One region of the Streptomyces sp. NPDC004610 genome, then DNA from elsewhere that is predicted to be linked to it. Evidence: riboswitches for the same ligand, from Rfam matches in the RefSeq annotation. Region 1 holds a riboswitch; each other region holds the start of a gene.

Region 1 (2,190 bases):
GATCCCCGAAGCCGCGGTCGTACGACTCCTGAACGGGGTGCCAGCCGGTGGCGGGGCCTTCGGTGGGGAGGCTGAAGAACCCGCCGAGGGCGGCTACGTCGGCGAGGGCGCGGGCCACGGTCTCGGCGGGGACGGCGGCGCGTGGGGTCGGGCCGGGGGCGGGGGTGTTCATCTCAGCGCCCCGAAGGGGCGGTGCCACACCGGGTGTTCACGGCCTTCCGCCGGGCCGGGTGCCGGGGCGTTCACTGCTCCTCCCCGACGGGGGTCGCCCCGCGCCGCGGTGGGCGGAACACATACAGGTCCAGGATCGGTGGCGCAGGTGTGACGCCGGGGCCGCCGGAGCGGACCCAGGTGAGGATGTCCTCCGTGGCGTCGGGGTCGTTGACCAGGCCCAGCCACACCGGGTGGCCTCCGGCGGCCCGGCCCTCGGCGGAGGGCTGGACGACCACCACATTGGCCTGGTCGCAGACATCGAGGCAGTCGGAGATCCGGACCGGGGCGCCGGAGCGCAGCCGGGCGGTCTGGGCGGCGTGGTCGACGCCGGTCACCTTGGGGCTGCCGCAGCAGCAGTCACGGCAGACGACGATCCGGCAGGGTGCCGGTGGTGCGGGGTCGGTGGTGCGGGTCGGCCGTTCGGCCGGAGTCGTGGTCATGCCACGCCCTGCCTCTCTCCGGGGAGATCCGCCCCGGGGTCCGTCGAGGAGGCGACAGCGTATGAGTGTCTGGCTGCCGAGGCGGGCGTCCGGTGGTGGGTCGGCCGGGGTGCGCGCTTCGGTCACAGTGGCGGGACCGCGCCGGATTCTCACCGGCTTCCTCGGACCGCCGTCGCCTGGTCCGCGATCATCATCGCATCCGGGCGGGCGGTGTCCCAGAGGGCCTCGGGTCGGGCGGGAGCGGCTTTCCGAAGTGACTGTTTCCGGACGGGTCGTCCCGGTAGCATCACCGCGGCCGGTCCCGAGGGGCCGGGCACCACAACAGAAGAGGCGCACGTGCGGGGGAAGCCGGTGGGAATCCGGCGCTGACCTGCAACCGTGAACGGCCGTGGGACGGCCGTGAGTCGGGATACCCGGCGTGCGTGACCTATCGCTTCCCCCTGTCATGGTCCGCAGCGTGAAGCCGGGAGACACCGCCCTGTCAGGGCCGGTGGCTCCCTGCCGCGCGGCCGGCCCTCCGTCACCAGGAAGGCATCTCATGCGCCGCTCCACCCTCGCTCCCCGCTCGTCCCGCACCCTGATCGCCGCATCCGTCCTCGGGCTCACCCTGGCCTCCGCCCCGGCCGTCGCCCATGCCGACCCGGCCACGGTGAACACCAACGCCCCGGTCCGGGTCTCCCTCACCGTGCAGGGCCCCGACGGGCTGCTGTTCAAGGGGAAGGTCCGGACGAAGGGCCATGAGGTGACCACCGCCACCGGCGGCACCCACAGATGCGACGGCACCAACGGCGGCGCCCACCCCAGCGCCGTGCCGACGCCCACGGCCGCCCTCGACGACGCGGCCCGCAAGCACCACTTCACCTGGGACGGCAGCTGGTACCCGTCCTTCGAGGACTTCTTCGTGGAGTCCATCAAGGACGTCAGCGGCGGCGGGGTCGCCTACTGGAACATCTCCGTCAACGGCACCCCGACCCCGGTCGGCGGCTGCCAGTTCGAGCTGAACGCGGGGGACAAGGTCGCCTTCACCTGGACCGCGTTCTAGCCGTACCGCCCGTGCGGGCCGGGGACGGCGGCAGCCGCGTCCCCGGCCCGCACGGCTGTCAGGCGCCCCAGCGCACCGCCAGGGTGTCGCCCACATTGACCGTGGTCTGCCGGGTCGCCGCGGTGAACGCCGAGCCGTCGATGCTGACCTTCCAGGTGCTGGATCCGCTGTTGGCCTTGCCGTTGACCGCGGTGACCGGGCCGGTGCCGGAGGCCGGGGTGACCGAGGTGACACAGCCTGCCGGGGTGGCGGCGGTGGTCGCCGCGTCCAGGACCGCGCCCAGGGTGGTGGTCGTCCCGGTCGGGGTGACGGCGACCGAGCACACCTTGAGGCCGCCGGCGCCGTCGTCGACCGTCAGGGCGAGCCGGGTCGCCGTACCGGAGGTGAAGGTGCTCTGGCCCACCCACTGCGGGGCACCGGCGGTGGTGGGGACGGGCGGGGCGGAGGTGAAGCCGCCGCCCGCGACCGCGCGCAGCCCGTCGATGGAGGCGTAGG
Region 2 (2,190 bases), on a different contig from region 1:
AGCGACCAGACGCCGTCGGAGTCGACCCGCCGCATGAACTCGTCCGGCACCCAGTGCGCGAGATTCAGATTGTGGGTACGCCGGGCATCCTCACCGGTGTTGTCGCGCAGCTCCAGGAACTCCTCGATGTCGGAGTGCCAGGTCTCCAGGTACACCGCCGCCGCGCCCTTGCGCCGCCCGCCCTGGTTCACGGCGGCCACCGAGGCGTCCAGCGTCTTCAGGAACGGCACGATCCCGTTGGAGTGCCCGTTGGTGCCCCGGATCAGCGAACCGCGTGACCGGATCCGGGAGTACGACAGCCCGATGCCGCCGGCGTGCTTGGAGAGCCGGGCGACCTGGTGGTAGCGGTCGTAGATGGAGTCCAGCTCGTCCTTGGGGGAGTCGAGGAGGTAGCAGGAGGACATCTGGGGGTGGCGGGTGCCGGAGTTGAAGAGGGTGGGGGAGGAGGGGAGGTAGTCCAGCCGGCTCATCAGCCGGTAGAGGGCCGCCACCTCGTCCAGCGCGCGGACGGTCCCGTCCTCCGCCAGCCCGGCCGCCACCCGCAGCAGGAAGTGCTGGGGGGTCTCGATCACCTTGCGGGTGATGGGGTGGCGCAGCAGGTAGCGGCTGTGCAGGGTGCGCAGCCCGAAGTAGCCGAAGAGGTCGTCGGCGGTCGGATCGATGAGGCCGTCGAGCCGCTCCGCGTACGTCTGTACGAAATCGTGGGTGCGGTCGGCGATCAGGCCCTCGCGGTGACCGGTCGCCACCGACCCGGTGAAGGTGGTGACACCCTGCGAGGCGGCCTCGGCGGCGATGGTGAGGGTCAGCAGCCGGGCGGCCAGCCGGGAGTAGGCGGGGTCCTCGGAGATCAGCCCGGCAGCGGCCTCGGTCGCCAGCTCCCGCAACTCCGCCTCGTCCGCGCGGGCGGAACGGCCCCGCAGCGCGGCGGCGGCCACCCGGCCGGGGTCGGCGTCGGGGAGGTCGGCGGTCAGCGTCGTCAGCGTCCGCAGGAGGGCGGTTCCGGGACCGTCGGGCTCCGTGGCGGTAGCCGCGGGGGTGACTGCTGAAGCCGGGTCTGCTGGCGCGATCGTCACGTGGGGCTCTCCCTCGCTCGGCACGGGGCCTCGGGGAGGGCAGGGGGCGGTGACGCACGAGCGCGGGTACGCGTCGCGTCCACCGGCCCATTCCACGAGGCCCGGACGTCATGGCACCCGGGCCGGGTGGCCGGGCGCACTGTCGGCAGGTCCTCGGACTGGCCATGGCGTGCTGACACGGGGCTGGATGGCACCGCGAATACGCACATGTACACCGTTGCGGGACAGTTCCGGATTCGCACCGGATTCCCCTGCGGCGACAGCGAGCATGAGCATACATGTAGTGCCCGGTCGCCGTGTCACCCCCAGATGTTGTGTCGCGCCGGTTTCACAGTGTCAACTCGTAGGTGAGAAGAGTGAGGTCGTCCAGGTGCGGCACGGGATTCCAGTCCCGGTGCGGGGTACGGACGAAACCGAGCCGTTCGTAGAGGCGGTGGGCGGCGTGCATCCCGCTCTGCGTGGACAGCACGATGCGCTCCGCGCCGGGGCGAGCGATGCAGGCCCGGACGAGGGCCTCACCGATGCCGTGACGCCGGGCTTTGGGCGCGACGGCGAGGATGCGGATCTCGGCCTCGTCGCTCGCGGCGGCGGGCGTCCCGCCGGGTGCGATGAAGATCACGGTGTCGGCGGCTCGGTCGGGAACGCCGGTGCGTGGGGGTGGGATGCCGGGTGCGGGTCGTGGTGGGCTGGTCGCGCAGTTCTCCCCCAGAGGGGGCACCCCCACCCCCAGAGGGGGCACCCCCAGCGCCCCTTAGGGGGGTGGGGGTGCTCGGCGTTCAGAGGGTGGCTGGTTGGGCCCGTGGGCGCCGTCTCCTCGTCAGGACCGGTCGACCCCGAACTCGTACGCGACTTCCCAGCGCACGTTCGGCACGGCGATGTCCGCCGTCTCGATGGGGCGTCCGTCCGTGTCGTAGTAGGTGCGCTCGATCGTGAGCAGCAGGTCGCCGAGGTTGATGCCGAGCAGGTTGGCCTGTTCCTGGGTGGCGCGGCCGGGGCGCGGGATCTCGACGGCGGTGTCGATGACGACACCGAGGGACCGCATGCGCTCGACCACCCCCATGCCCGCGAGCGGACCCATCTCGGGGAGTACGACCGGAGTGCCGTCCGTGATCGCCAT
Region 3 (2,190 bases), on a different contig from region 1:
ATGACTCCGACGGTGACGGCGGCTCCGCCGCGGGCGCCGGTGGGGGCGGTCCCGATGAGGCGCCCGGTGTGGTCACCGCCGCCGTCGCCGCCGTGACGCCGCCGCCGACCGTGGCCGCGGAGGAGGCCGCGGGCGCCATCCCGGCCCAGCAGGGCGGCACGCCCGCCGCCGGCTCCGCCTCTGGTACCGGTCCCGATCCGGCCGCGCCCAAGGCCACCGTCTGAGCGGCGCCGTCCGTCGCCCTCCCCCTCCCCCCTCCACGACACTCAAGGACACAGCAGCATGGAAATCGACTGGGCGGCCCTCGGCTCCGTCTTCGGAGTCAGCCTCGTGGTCACCGTGGCCCTCGTCGGCCTGTTCACCCTCGGCATCAGCGGGCTGGCACGCCATGAGCGCGCGGCCGACAGCGGCGGGGGCGCGACGCTCGCGGTCACCGGCGCGTACGCCTGCTTCGCGGCGTGCCTGGGGGCCGTGGCGTACGGGATCTATCTGATCGTCGCCTGACACCCGCGCCGGGACGGGGCGGTCCGGGCCGGGGCGGTCCGTTCGGCGCGGGTGCGCCTGCGCGGTGGCGGGCCCGTCCGATCGTCGACCGACCCGCGTGCAGCGGTCGGCCCGCGCGCAACGGCGTGCCCGCGGGCGCGCGTTCGTCCCGCACACCCCCCACGAGGGCGGGTACCGGACCCAGGGACCTGGGTTCCGTACCCGCCCTCGTGGTGTGCGCGACGGTCGCTGTGTGGAGCTGAGCACACTCTCCTGTCGCAGGTCAGCGGCAGGTTGACGGTTTCTCCGGCCCCGTGGTGGACTGCCGGGGCCAACTACGGCGACACGAGAGGAAGCCGGTGCGAATCCGGCGCGGTCCCGCCACTGTCACCGGGGTAGAACCCCCCGGGAGCCAGGAACTCTCACCGCCGCTTCGTCGAACCAGGGCGCGGACACCCTGAGTGAGGACATGTCGCCATGCTCGGCTGCCGATCGAGGCTCGCCACCGGACCTGGACACGGATCCGGACCCGGAACCGGGACCCCGCTCCCCCTGACTTCCGCCTCCGCGGCCGGCTGAGCCGATGTCCGCCGAACGCGACTTCGCGTACGGCGCCGCCGCCGGACTCCTCGGTGACCTGCTCCTCGGCGATCCCCGCCGCGGGCATCCGGTCGCCGTGTTCGGACGGGCGGCGGGCGCCGTGGAACGACTGCTGTGGCGCGACCACCGGGGGTGGGGCGCGCTGCACACCGCCGTGTGCGTGGGCGGCGCCACCGCCCTGGGCCTGGCGGCGACCCGCGCGGTACGGTCCTCCGCCGCCGCCTCCGTCCTGCTGACCGGCGCCGCCACCTGGGCCGTGGTCGGCGGGACCTCGCTGGGGCGGGAGGCTCGGGCGATCGGGCGCGCGCTGGAGCGCGGGGACGTGGCCGGGGCGCGGGCGCGGTTGCCGCATCTGTGCGGGCGGGACCCGCAGGCGCTGGACGCCGACGGGATCGCGCGGGCCGTCGTGGAGTCCGTGGCCGAGAACACCTCCGACGCGGTGGTGGGGGCGCTGGTGTGGGGGGCCGTGGCGGGGGTGCCGGGGCTGCTGGGATTCCGGGCGGTGAACACTCTGGACGCGATGGTGGGTCACCGGTCGCGGCGGTACCGGCGCTTCGGATGGGCGTCCGCGCGGCTCGACGATGTGGCGGGCTGGCCGGGGGCACGGCTGACGGCCGCGCTGACCGTCGTCGCCGGAGGTGATCCGCGAGGGGCCTGGCGGGCCTGGCGCGAGGACGCCGACCGGCATCCGAGCCCCAACGCCGGGGTCGTGGAGGCGGCGTTCGCGGGCGCGCTCGGTGTGCGACTCGGCGGGACCCTGTCGTACGCGGGCCGGGTCGAGCGGCGCCCGGTGCTGAACGGGACGGGGCGGGCGGTGACGGTCGCGGATGTCGAGCGGGCGGTACGGGTGTCGCGGCGGGTGCAGTGGCTGGCGCTGGGGGTGAGCGTGGCGGGGGCGACTTGGCGGACGTGGGGGCGGGGGCCTGCCGGCGGGGGCGGGGGGTTGGCGAAGGCCGGGTTGGCGAAGCTGGGGTTGGCGAAGGCGGGGCTGGGGAACCGGGGGTCGCAGAACCCGGGGTTGGCGGAGCGCGGGTCGCGGAACCCGGGGGCGCGGAGCCTGGAGTCGCCGAAGCCGGGGGCGCGGAACCCGAGGACGCGGAGCCTGGA
Region 4 (2,190 bases), on a different contig from region 1:
CGAGACCGGCGGGTTCCAGGACGACGACTTCTGGACCGAGTTCCATGACTTCCTCTTCTCCGAGCAGCGCCACACCCAGGCCGCCGAACTCGTCGGCGGCTCACCCCTGCTGGCCTTCCCGGCGGCCTCCCGGGTCCTGGACCTGTGCTGCGGTCCGGGGGTGTTCACCGTGCCGCTGGCCCTGCGCGGCCACATCGTCACCGGGGTGGACCGCAGCGCGCCCCTGCTGGAGCGGGCCCACAAGCACGCGGCCGGGTCGGGCGCCGAGGTCACCCATGTCCGCGCCGACGCCCGCGCCTACAGCGCGCCCGGCGCCTTCGACATCGTCCTCAATCTGTTCACCTCGTTCGGCTACTTCGAGGACCCGGCGGACAACGCGCGGGTGCTGCGGACCATGTACGACTGCCTCGTGCCGGGCGGCACGCTGGTGCTGGATCTCGCGGGCAAGGAACTGCTGGCCCGCCGGGTGACCCCGCCGAAGGTGGTGCGGCGCGGGGAGGATCTGATGGTGCAGACGGATACCGTGCTGGACGACTGGGCGCGGCTGCGCAGCGACTGGGTGCTGGTGCGGGGCGACCGGGTGACCCGGGCCACCCTGGTGTGGTTCGTCTACAGCGCGGTGGAGCTGCGGCGGATGGCCGAGGAGGCCGGGTTCGGCCGGGTGGAGATCTTCGGCGGCTTCGACGGCCGCCCCTACGACGAGAACGCGGAGCGGCTGGTGCTGCGGGCGGTCCGCGAGGCGTAAGGGGTCCGCCGGAGCCCGGGGTGTGACATCCCCGACCTTTGACCAGGACCGGACGGAACGTAGGATCACGAGGTCAACACCGCGACGGGAATCAGGAAGCCGGTGCGAGTCCGGCACGGTCCCGCCACTGTGACCGGGGAGTGCACCCTTCTGCATGCCACTGCGCGCGGCGCGGGAAGGCGGGGGGAGAACGTCGATCCGGGAGTCAGGACACTGGCCTGTCGCGGGCCCGTTCCGAGGAGCGCGGACTCCCCAGGAGGCTTCACCGTGTACGACGGCCTGTCCCGTCCCCCGCTGTCCACCCCTGCCCGGGTGCCTGCCCATGTGCCCGCCCGTGCCGTACGGGTCACGGCGCTCGCCCTGTCGGCGATGCTGCTCGCCGCCGGCTGCGGCGCCTCGGACGACCCGGCAGCCGACGACCCGAAACCGTCGGGCACGAAGGCCGCCGGGTTCCCCCTCACCGTCGAGAACTGCGGGGTGAGCACGACCTACGACGCCCCGCCCGAGCGGGTCGTCACCATCCACCAGCACCCGGCGGAGCTGATGCTCGCGCTGGGCCTGAAGGACCGCATGGTCGGCACCGCGTTCCCCGACTCGGCGGTACTGCCCGAACTGGAGGCCGATTTCGAGGCGATCCCGGAACTGGCCGAGAAGGAACCGTCGTTCGAGACGATCCTGGAGGCCGAACCCGATCTGGTCTACGGCGGCTACGGCAGCGCCTTCGCCGACAACGAGGGCCGCTCCCGCAAGGCGTTCACCGACACGGGCATCGACACCTACCTCAACCGCGAGTACTGCGCCGAGAACCAGTCGGTGACCATGAAGGACACCTACGACGAGATCCGCACCGTCGGCGACATCTTCGGGGTGCCGCAGCGGGCGGACGACCTGGTCGCCGACCTTGAGGACCGGGTGGAGAAGGCGTCCGCCGCCGTCGAGGGCGCGGACCCGGTGCCGGTGTTCGTCTACGACAGCGGCGACAAGTCCGCGTTCACGGCGGGCGGCAAGGGGCTGGGCAGCGAGCTGATCCGGCTGGCGGGCGGCGAGAACGTCTTCGCCGACCTGGACGAGGTCTTCGGGGACGTCTCCTGGGAGCAGGTCGTCGAGCGCAAGCCCGAGGTCATCGCCATCTACGACTACGCCGGGGCGGGCAGCGTCGAACGGAAGAAGGAGTTCCTGCTCGCGCAGCCCGCCCTCGCGGACGTACCGGCCATCAAGAACGAGCGGTTCACGGTACTGCCGCTGACGGCGGCCCTGGTCGGTATCCGGTCGGCGTACGCCGTCGAGGACCTGGCGCCCGCGCTGCACCCGGAGCGCTTCGAGTGACGCTGCCCGTCGCCGACCGGGCCGGGGCGGTGGGGCGGCGGCTGACGCTCACCGGGACGCTGCTCATCCTCACCCTCCTGCTGCTGGCCTCCATGACGGCGGCGCTGGCCATCGGCTCG

Evidence for each region. A riboswitch is a leader RNA that binds a small molecule or an ion and turns the genes downstream of it on or off. The one in region 1 is predicted to bind cobalamin.
Region 2: linked by a shared signal. The riboswitch ahead of ABZX40_RS02345 (ribonucleoside-diphosphate reductase subunit alpha) and the one ahead of ABZX40_RS31545 (DUF4430 domain-containing protein) in region 1 are both predicted to bind cobalamin.
Region 3: linked by a shared signal. The riboswitch ahead of ABZX40_RS13945 (cobalamin biosynthesis protein) and the one ahead of ABZX40_RS31545 (DUF4430 domain-containing protein) in region 1 are both predicted to bind cobalamin.
Region 4: linked by a shared signal. The riboswitch ahead of ABZX40_RS20145 (ABC transporter substrate-binding protein) and the one ahead of ABZX40_RS31545 (DUF4430 domain-containing protein) in region 1 are both predicted to bind cobalamin.

The regions. Positions count from the first base shown of each region.
Region 1 is NZ_JBEXLA010000035.1:4,349-6,538, reverse strand. It holds gene ABZX40_RS31555 ((2Fe-2S)-binding protein) at 1-172, opposite strand, end outside; gene ABZX40_RS31550 ((2Fe-2S) ferredoxin domain-containing protein) at 243-653, opposite strand; cobalamin riboswitch at 717-816, opposite strand; cobalamin riboswitch at 971-1,090, shown strand; gene ABZX40_RS31545 (DUF4430 domain-containing protein) at 1,192-1,695, shown strand; gene ABZX40_RS31540 (prenyltransferase/squalene oxidase repeat-containing protein) at 1,754-2,190, opposite strand, start outside.
Region 2 is NZ_JBEXLA010000002.1:49,236-51,425, forward strand. It holds gene ABZX40_RS02345 (ribonucleoside-diphosphate reductase subunit alpha) at 1-1,073, opposite strand, end outside; cobalamin riboswitch at 1,200-1,356, opposite strand; partial or broken gene ABZX40_RS02350 (GNAT family N-acetyltransferase) at 1,402-1,647, opposite strand; gene ABZX40_RS02355 (GntR family transcriptional regulator) at 1,891-2,190, opposite strand, start outside.
Region 3 is NZ_JBEXLA010000010.1:185,248-187,437, reverse strand. It holds gene ABZX40_RS13955 (inorganic phosphate transporter) at 1-224, shown strand, start outside; gene ABZX40_RS13950 (hypothetical protein) at 283-504, shown strand; cobalamin riboswitch at 785-925, shown strand; partial or broken gene ABZX40_RS13945 (cobalamin biosynthesis protein) at 1,067-1,975, shown strand.
Region 4 is NZ_JBEXLA010000017.1:9,918-12,107, forward strand. It holds gene ABZX40_RS20140 (class I SAM-dependent methyltransferase) at 1-745, shown strand, start outside; cobalamin riboswitch at 816-965, shown strand; gene ABZX40_RS20145 (ABC transporter substrate-binding protein) at 1,013-2,071, shown strand; gene ABZX40_RS20150 (iron ABC transporter permease) at 2,074-2,190, shown strand, end outside.